2 linked regions of the Flocculibacter collagenilyticus genome follow. The protein of the gene in region 2 purifies or fractionates together with the protein of the main gene of each other region. This does not show direct contact. Links are inferred from orthologs where the notes say so. Each region holds a gene or a part of one and is shown on either strand. Other genes may lie near its edges.

Region 1 (17,490 bases), 160 kb from region 2 along the record:
CGGGTAAATATCCAGCAATTTTACAGCATGAATTAATTGGGGAAGAGGCGAAGAAACTGTTTGCTGATGCAAACGCTTTAATTGACAAAATTATTGCAGAAAACTTGATCCAAGCGCATGCAGTGTTTGGTTTATTTGCAGCTAATACCACCAACCATGACGATATTGAAGTTTATCAAGACGAGGCCAGACACACTCCTATTGCTACTTTACATCATCTAAGACAGCAAGCTAAGAAAAAAGACGGGCAGTTTAATCGCTGCTTAGCAGACTATATTGCGCCTGTGGATACGCACATATCCGACTATATAGGCGCGTTTGCCGTATGCGCAGGGTTTGGTGCTGAAGAGCTAGCTCAGCAGTATGCAGATGAGCATGACGACTATCAAAATATTTTAGTAAAAGCAGTTGCTGATAGGTTAGCCGAAGCACTTGCAGAATATCTTCATGCTCAAATTCGCAAAGAATACTGGGGCTATGCTGAAAATGAAATGCTGGATAACGAAGCATTAATTAAAGAGCAATATCAAGGTATTCGTCCCGCTCCTGGTTATCCAGCATGCCCAGAGCACACGGAAAAAGCGACATTGTGGCAGCTACTTGAGGTAGAAAAAAATATTGGGCTTGCACTCACGGAAAGCTACGCCATGTGGCCAGGTGCGGCCGTGTCTGGTTGGTACTTTTCACACCCAGATGCAAAATATTTTGCAGTGGCAAAAATAAAGCATGACCAAATGCTCGATTATGCAAAACGTAAACATTGGTCACAGCAAGACGCTGAGAAATGGTTAGCACCCAATCTAAATATGTAACATTTTTAATAAGTTAAATCGTAATTTGATTATATTCCTTTATACTGTATCTACCTAGCTACATCTTCAATAGCTTTGAGTATAAATTAATAAATAAAAAGGGGATGACATGAAGCAACGAAAAATAATAACGGGGTTAATGCTAGCCACTTTATCTTCTGCAACGCTACACGCTGCACCAGTAGATTTATCAAAACAAATAGCTAATCAATGGAATGTAGGGTTAGGCTTTGGTCTATTTAATCCTGATGATGACCGCACTTTTGCACAACCAGATGTTGGATTTGAAAGCGGAAATCTATGGCAGCTTTCAACGGGGTATCGTTACTCTCAGCCTTGGGAAGTGCGCTTTTCAATTCAAGACATGGAGTTAGATGTTAAAGGCACTGACAACGCTCAAGATGCCGGAATGTATGGCATTGATGCATTACGATTTTTAAATAACGGCCCTCTCTATTTAGTTGGTGGCCTACATCATATAGATGTTGATTACGCAACAAGAAATGTAAGCGACACGGCGGCAAAACTTGGTGCGGGAATGCGCGCAAAATTAAATGATCATTTTTCATATCAATTAGAAGCGGGTCTACTAAAAGAAATTGGTGGCGGCAGTAGTGATGTGCAGCTAGTTGCCAGCGTACTTTATCACTTTGGTGGTAACGCTAAAAAACCAATCATAAGGCCAACTAAGCCTGATCACCGTAACGAAATAGTAAAGAAAGCGGATTCGGATCGCGATGGTGTGTTAGACGAAAACGATAAGTGTCCAGACACTCCGTGGGGCGAAACAGTAAACTCATTTGGTTGTAAATTAAGAGGCGCTGCTAATCAGCCGTTAGATACAGATAGAGACGGCGTGGCAGATCAGGACGATCAATGTCCAGACACACCGAAAACTGAGTTAGTAGATGGTAAAGGCTGTACGGTTTATCAAGATGTACCAGTACGTTTTAAAGTAAAAGTATTATTTGAAACTGAAAGTGATGTAGTACGTCCGCAATTTCGAGATGAAGTTGCAGAAGTTGCAGCATTTATGAAGAAATTTCCTGAAGAAAAAGTGGAAATTGAAGGGCATGCATCAGCCCCTGGAAAAGAAGACTATAACCAAAATCTATCTGAACGCCGTGCCAAGAACGTAGCACAAATTTTGATTGAAGATTATCAAATTGATGCTTCGCGAGTAACATGGAAAGGGTATGGCGAAACGCAACTGCTTAAAGAGGGTAATACAGAAGCAGCGCACCGTGCTAATCGCCGGATTGAAGCACGCATGACGGCAACCAAGCGCGAAAAAGTACTTAGACCTAATAAATAATTTAGGTTATTAAACGCACCTGCTACAACCTTACCTTAAAGAGCTAAATACGAGTATTTAGCTCTTTTTATAACGTCATTTTATTAATAGTTAATTGTTAAAAAATCATAAAAGTGACAGTGCTGTATTGATTGCACAGGATTAACCACACTCCTAATAAATTTTAGGTTATCGCACTAGAGCATCTATCTACTACTCGCTTTATTTAGTATGTTTTATCTGCTATATCATTTTAAAAAGTGGGTACTATCTAATAACTTCTCAGTAAATGTAGTAAATACACTTTTTATAACCTTTCACTGTCAAACGTTTTATGTACGCCAAATATGCTTGGCTAGCGTGGTAAAGCCCGAGCTGTGCTATTAATGCGCTTTACCGTGACGACCTTTAAGGAAATATTTAATTGAATATTAGTATCCGTAGAGAACAGCAAAATGATGTTCAACACATCCATGAGCTTATTATTGCTGCGTTTCTTGAAGCGCCACACACCTAACATACGGAGCAGTTCATTGTAAAGGCGCTTCGTGAATCAGGTGCGTTATCCATTTCTCTAGTGGCCGAAGACGAGGGCAATATCCTTGGTCATGTGGCGCTTTCGCCCGTTACTATTTCAGATGGCGCTGATAGCTGGTATGGCTTGGGGCCAATCTCAGTTCTTCCTTGTGATCAGAATAAAGGTATTGGCTCAAAGCTGATGAATGCAGCTATTCAAGAGTTAAATAACATTAACGCCAGCGGTTGTGTATTGCTTGGCGATTCTCACTACTACCGTCGTTTTGGTTTCAATCCTAGAGAGAGTTTGGTGCTTCCCGATGTGCCACCAGAATACTTTCAAGCTTTGTTAATTCAAGGGAGCTGGCCTCGAGGTATAGTTACTTACCATGAATCTTTTTCTGCAAAAGGTTAGCAAGTGAACATGCGGGCTTGGTAAAGTTTGAGGTGTTAACCGTAAAGGAATGCCCAGGCGCTATTTTTGTTTCTAATTAATGGGATTTAGTTGTATTTCTTATGTAGCCATGCCCGCTATAACAATTCAGTTCAATCAAGGCAGTTTATTCAAGGTAGTTTATTCAAGAAGGGACACTCAAGCAGAAAAACTTACCGTTGGTTTTGCTCCCGCATTGCGATTAATTATATGACCTAGCTGCATAGTGTTTCTCTTAAGAATGAAAGCCAGCGTAGGCTTTCACTCCAATGTTACACTTGCAATGCTCAGCAACACCATGAATACTAAAAATAAGTTTGGCTAAATTGATACCGCTAACGGAGATAGGCCATTTCAGTTGTTATACCATTAAATACAGACAGGAGAGCTAAGTTTTGAAAAACATAAGAATAGGAATTTTAATACTATGTTTTCTAGCATCTTCGGAGTTGTTTGCAAAAGAGGCAATATCGAACTCAGTTAAACCAGCTAAGACAGACACTCAAATAGTAGAACAGATTGTAGATAACTATGTATCTAATGGCGCTTTTGAAGGGGTAATATTAGTGTCTAAGTCTGGTCGGAAAATATTTGAAAAAGCCTACGGCTTTGCAAACCGAGCAGAGCGTAAACCAATTACCAATAGTAGCGCTTTTCAACTTGCTTCGCTAAGTAAACCAATTACCGCCACAATGATTCTTATGCTTAAAGAGCAGGAAAAGTTATCGTTGAGTCATACCTTGGCAGATTATTTTCCAGAATTTAACAACACGACAGGCAAGCAAATAACCATACATCACTTACTTAGTCATACCTCTGGGATACCGAACCATTTTACCATTGACGGATGGTTTAATAGCGATTTTCACAGCTCAACGACAGAGCAACAGTTTATTGAAATCATTGCTAAGTTACCTATCACGTTTGAACCGGGAGCTGACTACCTTTACTCCAATCCAGGGTATTTTTTACTGGGGAAAATCATTGAAAAAGTGACGGGGGTTCCTTTTTCAGAAAATGTTCGCAAGAGTATTTTTGAACCTTTGAATATGACACATTCTGGCGTGGCAGTAGGCAGCCAGCAAAGTGCTGACGTAGTGAAGGCGTATCAATGGAGTGGTGATGGTGGCTATGAGGTACTTGCAGATAAAAATATGACATTGTTCGGTGCAGGTGCTGCGATTTTTAGTAATGCTGAAGATCTTTATCGTTTTGACATGGCGTTATATGGCAACAAACTAATAAACAAAGAAAGTAAAAAGCAGTTATTCAATCCCGAATCGCCTTATAGTTGGCGAGTGGGTGTTGTGCCAATTAATCAATCTATTCAGGCTAACGTCCACATGTATGACGGTAAAATAGATGGCTACAGTTCCATGATGATGCGATTTATTGACGCAAAGCACAGCATTATCTTATTGAGCAATACTGGCATGAGCTATTCACTTAAACAACAGTTAATGTTGGATGTTGCCTCTGCTTTATTTAATCGGACTGTTCCAAACCGAAAACGAGATGTGTCACTGGCACTAACGAACAGCATCAACTCGGGAAATTTCGAAAAAGTATTGAGGGAGTTAAAAACAGACAACTATGATTTAGATGAGCAGAAAATGACGGCAATAGCTTATGAGTTACTATGGTCTGGTCTTGCTGATAAATCACTACACTTGTTTGCCTTTATTAGTGATAGGTTTAACGAATCAACTACAGCAAAGAGCAATCTTACGCGTGCATGTGATCATAGATTAACAAAAAGTGTTAAAGACAAAGCTACAATTTGTAGTGCGGTGCAATAACATTGCATACAACGGAAATGGATAAGCCATTAAATGTAGTAGTACTTTGCATGCTTTGTTATGGCTTTTCATGTAACAACTAAATCATTAAATTCGGTGGTGTTGGTATTCAGTAATATAATCCAACATTCGTTATTAACCTTCAGTGGCGTGCTGCTTTGTAGAGTCGTGCCCTAGATGCGTTTTTCTAAAGCATAAGTGGGATGTTAGGTGAATGCCTAGTTTGAGTGGTATCAATGAAAAAATTATTATTAATTGCAGGCTGTTTTATTCAAAGTATTTGTTTTGCAAATACCTTATACATCAATGAAATACCTGACTTTACGCAAACCAATATAATTGGAGGGCATAGTGGCAATGGCCAGCAATACTGTGCACCTGTATCTGTTTCAAATTCGCTCGTATGGTTAAAGGGTGCTAAAGATAAACAGGAAGCTTTAATTCATAAGCTAGCATCTAAAGCTTATATGAATACAAGTTTGAAAAATGGAACTGGCACATCAGGTGTTTTGAAGGGAGTAGCCAAAATATCAAATGAGTTGTTTGGTGGATATAAAAAACTGGAATATGAGGGTTGGCGTAAACACCCTAAAAAATATTCTCTTGGGATAAAGCAACCCAACATAGATAAAATCCAATCATTTATTACAAATAAGTCAGCTGCTTGGATAAATGTAGGTTGGTATAAATATAACGGAAAAAGAAATGAGTATATGCGAATTGGCGGTCATTGGGTGAGTTTAGTAGGCTCAACAAGTGAACAGCTAATTTTACATGATCCAGCGCCGAGAGCAGGTAGTACATTTTCAAATGAGTATGTAAGTTATTCAAAAATAAGTAATGGGCTATTAACAGGCAAAAAACATGGATTACCTGTATCTGCCAAAGGTTTTATCAAGCTAAATAATGGTATGCACAAAAAACAAAGTGCCGATGCTGCTATAATTGACGGTGTTATATATTTTTCTATATAACTAATTTAACTATGCACTATAGTGTGAGCATAAAACAGCTAGTTTGTATTTGTACGTAGCAAATATTTTAAATAATTCTTAAACGCTAAATTTTACAATTGAACTATGAATAATTGGGTTTTAAGTGCAGGTAAAACATCTGAATTAAAAGCGTTGATTGAAAGTCTAAATGATGATCAACGAAAGCTAGTGCTTTTTAAGTTCATTAGTGGCTGTCAAGAAAAGTATCAGTACGAAATTTTAGAGGAAGTGTTTTCTTATTTAGAAATATTACTTGTTGAAGGTGATGATAGCCTCGTTGATGACGAACCTCGGATAAAAGAATTGATTCATATTGGTATGTATGAGTATTTTCTGAGTTTAAACTATATCTCCGAAGCGTTAAATATTGTTATGAATGAACAGTCGCTCAAAACAGAAGTATTTTTACAGGCAACCAACTGTGTTTTGGAGGCCTATTCCTGTGCTGAAAGTTCGGAAGCTTTTCTTGAGCGTGAAATTAGCTTTTTGATTGAGCTACTTAGTGCAGATAAAACCTAAATATACCTTCCCTAATCAAATAACCATAACAATGCTTTTAGCTACTTTTAAGTGGTTAAGCTGTTTGAGTAACCAACAAGGTGGTGTATTTTTCATATATCTATACGGTCGCTTTGTTTTGATTAAGGAATTTCTCTTTCTTACCGCAACTATGAGTGCACCGCATATTAATGATGGTTAGCTTAACTAAGTTATTGTTTATTTTTTATAAAGGTGATAAAAACAACGCTGTTTTACTTTCTGTTTTGAGTCGTAGTATCACTACTAAATGGAAGCATATTAATTCTCTCATTAAAAGGAATAGAGAAAATGAAACTAACAGGGGCTTTGTTAATACTGGCTAGCGCGATACTTCCTTATCAAGGAAATGCAGCAAATGATGTGTATGGTACGGTTAGTCAGATAATCACTAGATCGGGTGATAACGGTGATACGTCTATTTACTTCAGAATGGATGTAATGAAAGATAATTCAAGTTTTGAAAACTGTGTGATTGATGAAGACAGTTTAATTTGGCATTTGGATTTAGACTCTCCAGTTGTTAAATATCAATACGAGCTGATTGAGAAGTCTTACTCAAATAAGCTGCCATTACGCATTGTTGGCCATGATAACGTGTGTAATAAAGGGCGAGTGTATTCAGATAAGGTATTTGAATTAAGTCCTTGGTCTTGGGATTCATATTCTAAACAAGATGCGCAGTAAGTTGAAAACGTAACGATACAAGCTTTAATTCAATAAGCTTTAATCTCTTAGTAGCAGAGCTTTAGTGTTTTGCTACTAACATGTTCCATTAAGCAGCTTAGGATTGTGCGCTAAAGAATGCGATGCAGTCGGCTAGTCCTTTTTTCTGAGCTTCCGTTAAATCTAAAAACATAAATCCAGCTAGGGTTTTATTGTCATCTGTTTCATTTTGCCATGCAGCACGGGCTTTGATTTGTAGTGCTTGTTGTTTTCGGTATTCTTGCAAATTATTGCTAGGCGGTTTAATACCAATGATTACTTCAGCATTTTCTGGCACATGTCCTTGCACTAGAATACGAATGCCAGAGTCGCTTAAGTCTTGGCTTAGCCCTTCGTACTTATTCCCATTAACCTCCACGGTAACAAGCTTATGGCTTTTTACGCGTTTGGCGCGGCGCTGATTGGTATCTTCAAAGTCTTTATCTTCGTCTTCTTCTTGATTAATAAACTTTAAACCCGCCATTTGATTTTTAAGATTTTCAGTCAGCTCGAATAAGGAATCGCTGATGCTTGCTGTATTGGCAACTTTAGCGCTATTTTCTTTTAGCGTGTTGAATAGTGAGGTATGCGATTGTTGCAAAGTGGCAAATGTGCTCATTTGGTCGTCGCACGCACCTGTTATTTGTTCATTAAGTGATGCGGTTTGGCTTACATCATGTTGCATGGTATTGATGATATCTTCTGTGTGATAAATTTGCGTGCGACTATTTGAAACTTGTTCAACTAGCGCGTTCATCGACTTTTCTGCGCCATCCACTTTGGTTGTGAGGCTAGATACGATGTCAGATACTTGCTCGGCTGACTGATGTGTGCGTATAGAAAGCTGCCTTACTTCGTCTGCCACTACAGCAAAACCTCTGCCTTGATCGCCGGCTCTTGCAGCCTCAATAGCGGCGTTTAGCGCGAGTAAGTTAGTTTGTTCGGCAATTTGTTTAATGGCACTTAATATTTCGTTAATGGTTGCGGTAGATTCAACAAGCTCATTGATTTGTCCTGATGTTAGCTGAATATTGCTGGAGATTTGATCCATTTGCGCAATACTTTGCGACAAACTTTCTTTGCCCTGTTGTGACTTATCCACGGTTTCTTTTGCTTTTTCTGCGGTTTGTTCGGCATAGCTTAATACGCTTTGTGCGCTTTCATGCAGTTGCGAGGTAGCGCTAATCACCTCATTAGATTTTGCTTGTTCCGATTGGCTAATATTTTCTATTTCGTGGGAGACTTCTGCAATTTGAAAGGCTGACTGACTCATGTGAATAGAGCTTTTTTCAACACTGGATAATATACGACTAAGCTGATTAAGCATTACATTGAAATGGCTTTCAAGCTCGCCAAACTCGTCTTTGGAATGCACTTTTACCCCTTGGGTGAGGTCGCCTGCTTCAACAGCTTTTAAGGACTCTATTAACTCGATAATTGGTTCGACAAATAACCGTGCGATAACGGCAATCACGATAAATTGGAGGGTAAATTGAATTAAGGCGTCGAACACAGCATATTGTACAAAGTGAGTGTATTGCTGTTCGAGCGTTTGGATGAATGCAGTTGGGAGGTTGGATTGTTTCGCTGTTGCAATCATTTGTTGCAACTCATTAGAGGCAATCCACCGATTGTATATTGTGGTGATCATGGCAATGGCCATAAACCCAATTTGCAGCTTCCATTTTAGACTTAGTGCACTAAAAAAATGCTTCATAAACTCAGAGAGTCCTATCAAAAAAATTCGACGGCTTACTTTAAGTTATATGAATATGTCTAGATTGCAAACTTACATCAATATATTTTTCAATCAATTAGATTGCGTAAACACACTTAAAAAGTTCAACGGGCGTTATACTCATCCCGATGAACTTTAAAAGCTATCCAGCGTTAGTGGTGGTGTCCACAACCGCCTTCACCGTGTACATGACCGTGCTGTAGTTCTTCAGCCGTTGCATCGCGTACATCGATAATTTCTACGTCAAATACTAAGTCAACGCCAGCTAGTGGGTGATTGCCATCAACCGTAATTTTATCGTCTTGCACGTCAACAACGATAACGGTTTGTTCGCCGTCGTCAGTAGTAGCTCTAAATTGCATGCCTACTTCGATTTCGTTTTCACCAAACATGTTTTTATCAACTGTTTGTACAAACCCGTCGTGGCGTTCGCCATACGCTTCTTTTGCATCAACATTAACGCTAAATGTGTCACCTGCTTTATGACCTTCTAACGCATTCTCTAAGCCTGGAATTAAAAACTGTTGCCCTTGGATGAAGGCTAGTGGCTCATGATCATGAGAACTGTCGATAACGTTTTCTTCTTTGTCCATTACCGAGTAGTGCATTGTGACGACTTTATCTTTACTAATGTTCATTCTTTTTCCTGTTAGTTAACCACGTCGTTATTCAGCAAGAGAATAAGGAAGAGGGATAAGTGAAAGTTGTGTTTCTGGTTGTTCTTTTAATCTAAATACGGTGCTTACTTCCACATCGTTGGGAAGCACAGCCAATAAATAAAGGTTATCAAGAAAACTGACTGCGTTTACAATGACGCCTGCGCGACGCCAGTTTTCACCCAATTGATACTCTATAGAGTCACCTGATACTGGCAAAATATCAGAACTTCCTTTAAGTATATAGGTTGCGCGTTTGTTTTTACCCAAAAACTTCATACGGGCTACCATTTCTTGCCCAATGTAGCACCCTTTGGTAAAGCTAATGGCGTTTAACGCTTGCTGGTTTAACGCTTGCGGAACGTATTCATTAATAAGTGGGGCAGTTAAGTGCGGTTCACCGTCCATAATACTTAAATACTGCCAATATTCCGGCGAGTATAAAAAAGATTGGTGCTCAGTCATGAACTCTTCAGCTTCTGCTTGCGCTAGTAGCAATATGAATCGCTCTTCAGATAGTTTAATCGCAGTTATATTGCTTTCGTTATTAGTCGCGCTATTTTGTGCCGATAGATCGATTTGCGTCGTCTGTTTTAGCCAATTACCTGCGTCTGTGCCTGAAATCCCAAAAATAGCAAAATGTGCCGTTGCATTTTCGATGGTTGATTTTGAAAAGACACCGAATTTTTTTAATTCTGGCAGGGTACTGGCGTGTTCGTCCTGATGCGAAAGTAGCAATACTTCCTCATTGCGCTGAAATAAATGAAAGGTAGACCACATTTTTCCTTTTGCGTCGCAATGCGCACCGCGAATGGCATTCTGTTCCGTTAACTCTGTTAAGTCGCAGGTAACTTGTCCTTGCAGGTATGATTTATTGTCTTCGCCAATTAAGCTTATTATGCCGTAGTCATTTAATGGCATTATCGCAAGCTGTTGTGCTTGGGTAAGATTGTCTTGAGTAATCGATTGAGTGGTTAAGCAATGAGTTGTTGGCTGTGAAGTAGACATAAACTTTATCGGTTTTTTAGTGAATTTAATTCAAGTGGGGACGATTTCAGAAACCTCAAGGTTCATGCTAGTATAGCTGCCATAAAACTTCTATCCAACCTTATGCTGCATACTAAATTTATTATTAGTGTGATAGCGGTACTTTTAGGTAGCAAAATTAATGAGCGAGTTAACGAATAAGTCACGATTAAAATGGGCATGCAGACGAGGTATGTTAGAGTTAGATGTACTGTTTATGCCATTTGTTGATGAAGCCTATGATGATTTATCTGAGCAAGATAAAGTAAAATTTCAAAACTTATTAGAGTGTGATGATCCTGACTTATTTGCATGGTTTATGGGCCATGGTAAAAGCGATAATGCGGAACACCAATATATGGTTTCGTTAATTCTTAAACGAGTGAAAGTGTAGAGTGTGCAGAAAGTGAAAGCGTGTTTAGTCGGAACATGCTTTCTTTTTCAATAACGCAATATAAAACATGGAACGTTTTACATTAATTCTTAAGCCTTCTAATTATCAGCGTTGGTTTACACGTATTTATTGTTATTTATGTGTACTAAGTTTGCTTACTTTAGGTGTTGTCTACAATATTTCGCTCATGCTGTGTATTACCCTTTGTATATTGATACTCGCTTTTTTAGAGTGCAAGGTGATTAATCAGACGAGTACAGTCAATAAAATTGCTCTATCACAAGATGGACAAATTAAGCTGATACGTGGTGATGATATAGAGATAGGGCAGTTAAACCGAAACTGTGTGGTGAGTGATGTATTTTGTTTATTGAGATATCAAAACGCAGATGCATTACATGAGCATTCAATAGCGCATGCAACAGGAAGCCGTTTTTCAACTATATATCATCACTTTTTAAGTTACTGGAAAAGACGTTTTGGGGTGATTATTTACACCCGCCACTGGTTGGTTTTCCAAGACTCGATAGACGAGCAGCACTACCGTAAACTGTGTCGACTAATTCTTTCTCGGCGCCATCAGCACAGTAAGTGACAATGCATGGGACTGATTATCTGCACTAGATTATCTGTACTGTGCTGATGAGGCTAAGATATTGATGGTTAATTAGTACTTAGCTTATTATTACTTAATTCATTAGCGGGGATCAGTACGGTAGGCTGACTGTTAGGCAATGTATTAGGGTAATCTAAGTTGTAATGTAAACCACGACTTTCTTTTCTTGCCATCGCGCAGCGAACAATCAACTCAGCCACTTGCACTAGGTTTCTGAGTTCCAGCAAGTTATTACTGACATGGAAGTGGCTATAATATTCTTCAATTTCTTGAGTTAGTAGCTCGATACGGCGATAAGCGCGTTCTAACCGTTTTGTTGTTCTTACAATGCCAACATAGTCCCACATAAACATTCTTAGTTCGTGCCAGTTATGGGTGATAACAACTTCTTCATCTGAATTGGTCACTTGGCTTTCATCCCATGCAGGAATAGATACATTGGCGGTATGAGACGTTAGGTGCTGTGTAATATGTTCAGCTGCTGAGCGTGCATATACCACACATTCAAGCAATGAGTTACTGGCCATACGGTTAGCACCGTGTAGTCCAGTGTAAGCAACTTCGCCAATGGCATATAAGTTATCGATGTCGGTTTTACCGTGGTTGTCGGTCATCACACCGCCACAGGTATAATGAGCAGCGGGTACAACGGGAATTGCTTCTTTTGTGATATCTATTCCTACACTCAAGCATTTAGCATAAATAGTTGGAAAGTGCTCAATTATAAAGTCTTTTGGTTTGTGACTAATGTCTAAATACACGCACTGCACGCCTAACCGTTTCATCTCATAATCGATTGCTCGAGCAACAATGTCTCGCGGTGCTAATTCAGCGCGTTCGTCAAACTCACTCATAAAGCGCGTGCCATCAGGGCGCTTTAAAAAAGCGCCTTCACCTCGCATTGCCTCGGTGATCAAAAAGTTGGGGGCATCGGGATGATAAAGTGATGTTGGGTGAAATTGGTTAAATTCCATATTTGCTACACGGCAACCTGCACGCCACGCCATAGCAATGCCGTCACCGCTGGCCACGTCTGGATTGCTGGTGTATAAGTACACTTTACTTGCGCCACCTGTCGCTAAAGCCACACTTTTGGCTCGTATTACTTCAACCATTTCTCGGTTGCGGTTCCATACATAGGCGCCATGTACTTTATTTCCGTTAGGAATAGCGGCATTTGCATCTATCGTTTTGAGTTTTTTAGAGGTGATTAGATCAATAGCATTATAACGTTCGAACAACGTGATATTAGGGTGTTTTTTAACTTGTTCTACTAGTGATGTTTGTACTGCTTTACCTGTTGCATCGGCAGCATGCAAAATACGACGATGGCTATGGCCACCTTCGCGAGTAAGGTGGTACTTTTTATTGCCTTTTTTATCTTCAAATTGGTCGAATGGTACACCTTGTTCAATAAGCCATTCCATCGACGACTTCGCTTGTTTGGCAGTAAACGTGACCGCTGCGTTATCACATAATCCTGCACCTGCCTGCAATGTGTCTTTAACATGTGACTCGATGCTATCGTTTTCATCAAAAACCGCAGCAATACCACCTTGGGCGTACAATGTTGACCCTTCTTTTAACGGGCCTTTACTTAAAACCGCAACTTTTGCTTGCTCGGCAATCTGTAATGCAAGGGTTAAGCCTGCTGCACCGCTGCCTATTATTAATACATCACAAAAGTGTTCAATATGCTCATTCATCGATATAATCATTCGCAATTCAGGAAGATAAGTCTAAATAATAGCATTTTTTACTTTCTGATTTAGACTGTTAAAACACACTATTTTAATTAATTTGTATTTATTTTGTAATTTGTAAGAACTTTTTACAAATTTGCTAGTCTGAGATTGTACGCTTGCCCAATCCAGATTGAGCAAAAGAGAACACGGTTACTATCAGGTTTTTATTTTTCAGTATGTAGTAACGCATTTTTGTTAGGGTACTTTTCTTTTTTAATCTGGAAACAGAGTCACTATTCGAGAAGTATAACGGATATTTGGGAGTTCAGGCTCGAATGAGCGAGCAAGAAATTGATTTTGAAATTATAAAACGCGTCCAGCAGGGTGATAAAAACGCGTTTAATTTATTGGTTAGAAAATACCAACATAAAGTGGCGAGTTTAGTGTCACGTTATGTTTCTAGCCATGGAGATGTTGCAGATGTAGTGCAAGAAGCGTTTATTAAGGCATATAGAGCCTTACCCAACTTTCGTGGAGAAAGCGCTTTTTACACGTGGTTATATCGCATAGCGGTTAACAGCGCAAAAAATTATCTTGTTGCTCAAGGGCGGAAGCCGCCTTCAAGTGATATAGATGCAGACGAGGCTGAAGTTTATGATGGTGCAAGCGCGTTACGCGAAAACGCTTCACCAGAAAGTTTGGTTTTGACGGATGAAATTAAACGAGTGGTATTTTCCACCATTGAGTCTTTGCCTGATGATTTGCGCTCTGCGATTACGTTAAGGGAGATAGATGGATTAAGTTACGATGAAATTGCTGAAGTAGTAGGTTGCCCCGTAGGCACGGTTCGCTCTCGTATTTTTAGAGCGCGTGAAGCAATTGATAACAACATTAAGCCTCTAATAAGTAATTAGGTATTTAGTAAATAAAAGCAAACATAATGCAGATTAACTAAAAGCTTAATTAAGTAATTAGCAACAGTTTTACAAACATATATCAAGTATATGTAAATACGGTAGGAATTGAGTATGGTTATGAAACAACATGAATTAACTTCTGTTGTGATGGATAATGAAGCGACTGAACAGGAAATTAGCACTTTTCTTGATAGTCATTCTCCAGATAATTCGCATGCAGCTAATGAATTCAGTGAAGAAAAGCGCGCCACATGGGCTCGTTATCATTTAGCAAGTGATGTGTTACGCAAGGAAGTGGCTAGCAACATTGATCTGGGGCTGGCAGAACGCATTGAAGCTGCTTTAGAGTTTGAAGCTCCTCATCAGCCTGTAGCTACAGAAGTTGAAACGTCGCCTTCAAGAGTTACTCAGTGGGTTAACAAGATTAAGCAAAAAGCAGGTGGAGCAAGCCTAAGTGGTTTACTAAGCATTCCTGCTTTTCGTTATAGTTCACAGCTAGCGATTGCTGCAACAGTAGCAATGGTTTCTGTTATTGGTGTTCAACAATATTCTGATAATGGCGTTGATGATACAAGCCCGTTACCGGTGTTTGTGACAAAGCCGTTAGATGGTTTTGCTTCTCCTGTTAGTTTATCGACTACGTCGAACCAACAGCGCAACACAATATCGGCTGATCAACAGCGTATCAATGCATTAATATTAGATCACCAACGTCAAATTCGATTAAAGCCAGTGTCAACTTCGGTTGAAGACGCATCGAGCAATCAAAGCCAAGACGATGACAGTCTTCGTAACGGGGATAACCAAGTAAATAACTAATGAGAAGTTTAGTAGTATTGTTCATCTTGTTGCTATCTTGTCCAAGCATCGGGCAGGATAGCATTGACGCCACTCACCAGCCTCCTTCTTCCTCTAGTGTGATCACTATTAACGATGCCAGCCAATCTGCATCGGAGCCTGTTACCGCGGAACAACTTTTGCAAAAATTGAATTATGCTTTGCACAATTTAAATTTTGATGCCTCATTTATTGTTATTTTTAACAAAAAAGGTGAGCCTTATCGTTGGTTGCATGGTATTCATCAAGGGGTAGAGCTAGAGCACTTAAGTTTATTAAATGGTGCGGGGCAAGATATTGTTAGGCGTGATAAGGTGGTTACTTACTTTGATCCTCAACAGCCTCCTTACTCAATCAATTCTGGTGTTATTCGCGGTCCTATTCCAGAAATTTTATTTACGGATATTAGCAATTTAAAACAACACTATAGTTTTGTTTTAGCAGGCAAAAAACGTATTGCTGGAAGAGAAGCGCAATTAATCCGAATTATTGCTAACGATAAACATCTATATAACTTTAAATTGTGGTTAGACGTACGTTCAGGCATGTTACTCAAAGCCGCTTATGTGAATGATAGTGGTGAAGAATTAGAGCAAATTCAGCTTACCCATATTACAGTAACTGAGCAACCACACCCTGAACTTATCAAGTTAAGTGCCGCAACTTTGCCTGAGGTGATCACTCCACCTGTTTCAGCTACAAGCCAACAGGCGTCAACATCGCTAGATGTTGATGTGGTGAAAAATAGCGAGATTAAGATTAACAATTGGCGTTTTGGTTGGCTACCTTCAGGGTTTAAAGTGATTAAGTCAGATAAGCACCAGCTTTCACTCACCCGGGAAGCATCAGATTATTATATGTTTAGCGATGGACTGATAGATTTTTCAGTGTTTATACAGCGCCCCTTGTCAGGATCGTCAAATTCAGTATTAACTAAAGGTGCAATCACGCTATATAATCATCGAAACCAAGTATATGATGTGTCTGTAGTTGGTCGTATTCCTGCCAAAACTGCTCAGTTGATTGCCCAGTCAGTTTCACACAAATAAACGATACTCATTTAACTGGAAAATTATGATTGAAGAGCAAGGTGTTATTGTTGCTGTAGAGCCTTTAGCCGATAAAGGTTCTGACGCGAACTATATTTTTTGGGTTGAAACCCAAATTAAAACGACTTGCAGCGCCTGCCATGTAGAAGAAAATTGTGGTACTAGCACGGTGGCTAAAGCGTTTAGTAAGCGAAAAAATGTGGTAAGTGTAGCTTCTGTCAAACAGGCTAACGTTGGTCAACAAGTGAAAATAGGTATTCCTGAAAATACGATCGTTACTGGCTCGTTAATGGTCTATATGTTGCCGTTAGTATTAGCTATTTTAGCAGCGGTTGTAGTTGATTTTACTGCTCAGCGTTTGCTTATTGATGCTGAATGGCTAACCATTTTAGGGTTATTCGCTGGAGGGACAATGGGGTTTGCGTTTGCTCGCTGGTGGATAAAAAACGGTACAAATGCGAGTGACTATCAAGTCACGTTGTTGCAAATCTTACCTGAACATATTCCTATTAAAGAAGTGTGATAGAAACACTGATATTAAGCGCCCACACACTCTATCTTTCCCCAGCAAAACGGGAACAATGTTAAGTTAATTTCAATTGATTGCGGATTCAGTTTGGTATTGATCGCAAAGTCTAGTAAAATTGCGCGATTAAATGCCCTTTACACGTTTAGCTTATCGCTTGTACGTTTAAAGCAACTTTCGTTTAGAACAGTAGTTAAGAATCATTTCCTATGAAAAACATACGCAACTTTTCAATAATTGCACACATTGATCACGGTAAATCCACCTTATCTGATCGTCTTATCCAAGAATGCGGTGGCCTTTCAGAGCGAGAAATGCAATCTCAGGTGCTTGATTCTATGGATATTGAGCGTGAGCGTGGGATCACCATTAAATCGCAAAGTGTAACCCTAAATTATACCGCTCAAGACGGCGAAACCTATCAGCTCAACTTTATCGATACGCCGGGACACGTAGACTTTACTTATGAAGTATCGCGCTCACTGTCCGCGTGTGAAGGTGCATTACTAGTAGTAGATGCAGGGCAAGGTGTTGAAGCGCAAACCGTAGCGAATTGTTACACCGCCATTGAAATGGACATGGAAGTAATTCCTATCCTAAATAAAATAGACTTACCACAGGCTGATCCTGATCGTGTATCTGAAGAAATTGAAGATATTGTTGGGATTGATGCAACCGATGCGGTGCAATGTAGCGCTAAAACAGGTATCGGTATCCATGACGTACTAGAAACAATCGTTAAACAAGTACCGCCACCGGTTGGTGAACCCGAACAGCCACTGCAAGCGTTAATCATCGATTCATGGTTTGACCCATACCAAGGGGTTGTATCATTAGTTCGTATTAAACATGGCCAGCTTAAAGTGGGCGAAAAAATTAAGGTGATGTCGACTGGGCAATCACACTTAGTTGATAAAGTAGGTATTTTTACACCAAAACAAACTGACACTGGCAT
Region 2 (4,605 bases):
TTTGGCATTGCACCACCGTATTAGTTGGTAAGTGTGTAATACGTACCGCTGAATCAGTTCGGTTTACGTGCTGCCCACCAGCGCCAGATGCACGGTAAGTATCAATTCTTAAATCAGCTGGGTTAATCTCAATTTCAATTGAGTCATCAATTTCAGGGTACGCAAAAACTGACGCGAAAGAAGTATGACGACGATTACTTGAATCAAAAGGAGATTTTCTTACTAAACGGTGTACGCCTGTTTCTGTACGCAGCCAGCCAAATGCATATTCACCTGAAAACCGAATAGTGGCACTTTTAATACCTGCAACATCACCATCCGACTCTTCAATTAGTTCTGTTTTAAAGCCTTTGGCCTCCCCCCAACGTAGATACATACGTTGCAACATGCTTGCCCAGTCCTGTGCTTCTGTACCACCTGACCCAGCTTGAATATCGATATAAGCATCATTTGCATCTTGTGAGCCTGAAAACATACGACGAAATTCTAACGTTTCAAGTTTTGCGACTAATTCGTCAGCTTCACCCTGCGCTTCATCAAATGTTTCTTGATCTTCAGCTTCAACCGCCAGTTCCACTAGCCCTTCAACGTCATCGCAGCCACTTTTTAGTTCTTCGATTGTGTTAACAATCAGCTCTAAAGATGACTTTTCTTTACCTAATGCTTGCGCTTTTCCTGGCTCATTCCAAACATCTGGATTTTCCAATTCACGCGATACTTCTTCTAAACGCTCAACTTTGACATCAAAGTCAAAGATACCCCCGAAGTACATCGGTACGGGCACGAATATCTTTTATTAACGTTTGGATAGGGTTCAATTCAAACACGTTGCACAACCTATATATTAGCTTTTATCGAACCGCGCATTGTAACAAAGACAACCGCGACTTTTAATACCATCTTAATGAGTTATTTGGATCTCTTTGACCATTAGCTGTAAATTCAATTTATCGCGAAATTCATTGATATCTAGTGCATAGACGACATGAACCGACTTTATGGTGAGATCTGGCCACACTGCTAGGTCACAATTAAAATGAATAGCGTCGAAGTAATGCCCTGATGCATGCTCTAACACAAGCTTTAAATGTTTTTCACCCACAATGCGTTGCTGAATTACGGTAAAGAAATCGTCAAATATCGGCTCTGGGAATGCTTGCCCCCAAGGGCCCGCGTGTTTAAGTGTATTAGCCACATCCAGCGTCATTAAATTGGGTGGTAAAGCACCATCAGTTAAAATACTGCCTGTGCGTTGTTCATCACTCATGTGCTCGCTAATCACTTGTTCAAATGCATGAGTAAATTCAGCAAGTTTATCTTTTTGAATTGACAATCCTGCTGCCGCAGCATGACCGCCAAACTTAATAATGAGGTTAGGAAAGCGTGTATTAACTTCATCGAGCATATCTCGAATATGAATACCGGTAATTGAACGCGCAGAACCTTTTAGCTCAGTATCCATTGCTTGGTTCTCATTATCACTGCAAGCAAAAGCTATAACGGGACGGTGATACTTTTCTTTTATTCGTCCAGCCACTATACCAATCACTCCCTGATGCCAGTCATCTTGAAATAACGTGATTGCGTCGGGCACAATGCCTTCCTGTAATGGCAGCTTCGCAATTACTTTTTCAGCTTCAGCTTGCATGCCTTGCTCTATTTCACGGCGAGTTTTATTAAGCGTATCTAATTCGTCTGCAATTCTTCTGGCTTGGCTCATATCATCAGTAATTAAACATGTAATACCTAATGACATATCATCCAAGCGACCCGCTGCGTTTAACCTTGGGCCAAGCGCAAAACCAAAATCGCTTTCATGTAATTTTGTATGGTGACGGTTAGCAATATCTATTAGCGCCTTAATGCCTACACAGCATTGCCCCTTACGAATTCGTTGCAACCCTTGATACACCAAAATTCGGTTATTTCCATCAAGCTCAACTACATCGGCAACGGTACCCAGCGCAACTAAATCAAGTAAATTAGCAATGTTGGGCTCAGCGACATTTTGTTGATTGAAAAAGTCCATGCTTCGCAATTTTGCGCGCAAAGCAACCAGCACATAAAAGGCAACACCAACACCGGCTAAGTTTTTACTCGCAAACTTACAGTTGGGTTGATTAGGGTTAACTATCGCGTCAGCATCTGGCAATGTTGCGCCCGGCAAATGGTGATCCGTAATTAATACCTTAACACCTGCAGATTTTGCTAGTGCCACACCTTGGTGGCACGAAATACCATTATCAACCGTGATCAATAAATCAGCGCCAGCGTTAACTACTTGCTCTGCCATTTCTGGGCTTAAACCATAGCCAAAATCAAAGCGGTTAGGCACCATAAAATCGACATTAGTTAGACCAAACATCGGTAAACCGCGCATTAATAATGCCGTACTGGTTGCACCATCAGCATCAAAGTCGCCAACAATCACTACTTTATGTTGTTTTTCCAGCGCTTCGATTAAGAGAGCTGTAGCCTCGTCTAATCCATGCATATCCTGAAAATTGGCAAGGTATTTGGCACCGTTTTCAAGTTCTTGAGGCTCAGTAATTCCACGAGCAGCATAAATTTGCTGTAAAAAGTCGGGAATATCCTTAGGTAAATTATGCTGATTAACGGCAGGTCTGCGCTTTATCTGAATTGGCATACTATTCTTTTATTTTTGGTGATTAAGCAAACACGGGTGCTTGTTGCAGTTTAAAATATACTCTAACAACAAACAGAAAACGGCAGCTAAAAGCTGCCGTATCTAACTAATTAAATTGCTTAGCAATTACATTGCTTTAAGCACTTCAATTAAACGTTCAGGTGGTTGATATCCAGGGATCATATTGCCATCGCTTAATACAATAGCAGGTGTTCCTGTTACGCCAAACTGCGCACCTAAATCATAATGTGCCGCTACTGGCGAACTACACTTAGCACGTTGTACCGAGTTACCCGCTTTAGCATCAGTCATTGCTTTTTGCTTATCGTCTGCACACCATACTGACTCTAAATCTTCAAACGAGGGGCTGTTTAATCCACCTCGTGGAAATGCTAAATAACGCACACTAATACCCAAGTCATTATAGGCACTCATTTGATTGTGTAATTTACGGCAATATCCACAGGTGATATCAGTGAAAATAGTAATCTGATACTTCTCGTCTTTTGCTTTAAAGTCGATAGTAGTGCCCGCTGTTTCTTTAATTTGATCTAAACGGATGCCTGCCATCGCTTGTTCCGTTAAGTTAGCAACGCCGTTATCAAGATCAAACATTTTACCGTGTACTAAATATTTTCCATTTTGTGAGCTATAAAAAATACCACGGTCAGTAACTACCTGCATCAACCCTTTAATTGGACTTGGAGAAATTGCTTTTACATTTAAACCCAATTTTAAAAATTGCTGCTTAATGGCACCATCTTTTTCCACTTCAACAGCAAATGTTGAACTGGCATAAACCAGTGATAACAGTCCAAATAATTTTAATAAGTTGTTCATAAATCTCGCTTAATCGTAATTGTTAGTTTAAAACTACGCGTCAAAAATAGCTATTGAGCTAATACTTGCCTAGCTAGTACTTGCTATCTATTAGACCCAAACTGTTGCCCACAAATTTCATTAACAGTTCAGTAGAAATCCTAATCGAGATGCAATACTACAAAAGGATGTAGCAACAAGCCAGCTTTCTGATTAATTATGTCGCTTGCTCAGCCACCCTTTAAGAGAATATTAAGCATGAACAGGTTTTTATCTTTCTTTAGTAACATGAGTTTCAACTTGTGTTGGAAAGGTCTTAGTACACTGAAATTATGCAATGGGTCAACATGAACTCAGCTAAATTATCTCTTAATTAATATGGCTACAACTAGCGACAAGCCGAGAGAGATAAATTAGCCGCAGGTTAAATTTTCTATAAAGGCCAGTTATCCAAAAACAGAATGATCACTAGGTGTGATAAGAGCTATTTAAGCACTTTAACATCTGCTAAAATCCGGCACTATTGAAATCATCATCCGTAGGTATTTTATTAGATGAAAATAGGTCTTTTTTACGGCTCAACCACCTGTTATACGGAAATGGCAGCTGAAAAACTTCAAGCAGCAATTAACCAGTTTTTAGAGCAAGATGTCGTTTCATTACACAACATAAAAGATGAACCATTAAAAAACTGCGAAGAATATGACCTAGTTATTTTCGGTATTTCGACTTGGGATTTTGGTGAGCTTCAAGAAGATTGGGAGTCAAAGTGGGAAGACATTAACACTTTGCAATTATCTAATAAAATTGTTGCGTTATACGGCATGGGCGACCAAGAAGGATATAGTGAATGGTTTCAAGATGCACTCGGTATGCTGCACGATGCTGTAACTGAAGTCGGCGCTAAAGTCATTGGGTATTGGCCAAATGAAGGCTACGAATTTGAAGCCTCAAAAGCCTTAACGAATGATAACACTCACTTTGTTGGCTTAGCGCTAGACGACGAATGTCAGTACGACTTATCAGAGCAACGTATCGCACAATGGAGCGAGCAAGTGTTAATAGAGTGGCAAGCACTTTTATAAGCATAAGCACTTGCTACATTTTTAAATAAAACGCCTGCGTTAAAGCCGTATACT

What was found.
Region 1: the proteins of dsbC (region 2) and HUU81_RS14195 purify together in Escherichia coli (affinity purification with mass spectrometry, with the first as the bait; 2 studies listed by BioGRID). This does not show direct contact. The link is inferred for Flocculibacter collagenilyticus from one-to-one orthologs.

The regions. Positions count from the first base shown.
Region 1 is NZ_CP059888.1:3,187,005-3,204,494, reverse strand. What follows is about bases 7,725-10,513. They hold HUU81_RS14195 (FKBP-type peptidyl-prolyl cis-trans isomerase), read right to left. Parts: upstream 9,468-10,513; coding sequence 8,982-9,467; downstream 7,725-8,981. Other genes in these bases: ygfZ (tRNA-modifying protein YgfZ), read right to left, coding at 9,495-10,493; HUU81_RS14200 (methyl-accepting chemotaxis protein), read right to left, coding at 7,725-8,808. In the rest of the region: metH (methionine synthase), read left to right, coding at 1-812; HUU81_RS14230 (OmpA family protein), read left to right, coding at 922-2,127; HUU81_RS14225 (N-acetyltransferase), read left to right, coding at 2,639-3,037; HUU81_RS14220 (serine hydrolase domain-containing protein), read left to right, coding at 3,451-4,854; HUU81_RS14215 (hypothetical protein), read left to right, coding at 5,091-5,828; HUU81_RS14210 (hypothetical protein), read left to right, coding at 5,934-6,368; HUU81_RS14205 (hypothetical protein), read left to right, coding at 6,678-7,073; more of HUU81_RS14200, read right to left, coding at 7,171-7,724; HUU81_RS14185 (FAD assembly factor SdhE), read left to right, coding at 10,654-10,905; HUU81_RS14180 (protein YgfX), read left to right, coding at 10,973-11,500; nadB (L-aspartate oxidase), read right to left, coding at 11,569-13,227; RNA polymerase sigma factor RpoE, read left to right, coding at 13,542-14,120; HUU81_RS14165 (sigma-E factor negative regulatory protein), read left to right, coding at 14,235-14,942; HUU81_RS14160 (MucB/RseB C-terminal domain-containing protein), read left to right, coding at 14,942-16,009; HUU81_RS14155 (SoxR reducing system RseC family protein), read left to right, coding at 16,035-16,532; lepA (translation elongation factor 4), read left to right, coding at 16,745-17,490. UniProt on the Escherichia coli protein: Folding helper with both chaperone and peptidyl-prolyl cis-trans isomerase (PPIase) activities. Chaperone activity prevents aggregation of unfolded or partially folded proteins and promotes their correct folding.
Region 2 is NZ_CP059888.1:3,029,343-3,033,947, forward strand. Bases 1,631-4,423 are described here. They hold dsbC (bifunctional protein-disulfide isomerase/oxidoreductase DsbC), read right to left. Parts: upstream 3,488-4,423; coding sequence 2,774-3,487; downstream 1,631-2,773. Other genes in these bases: recJ (single-stranded-DNA-specific exonuclease RecJ), read right to left, coding at 1,631-2,647; fldB (flavodoxin FldB), read left to right, coding at 4,021-4,423. Outside these bases: more of recJ, read right to left, coding at 902-1,630; more of fldB, read left to right, coding at 4,424-4,551; HUU81_RS13485 (tRNA1(Val) (adenine(37)-N6)-methyltransferase), read right to left, coding at 4,565-4,605. UniProt on the Escherichia coli protein: Acts as a disulfide isomerase, interacting with incorrectly folded proteins to correct non-native disulfide bonds.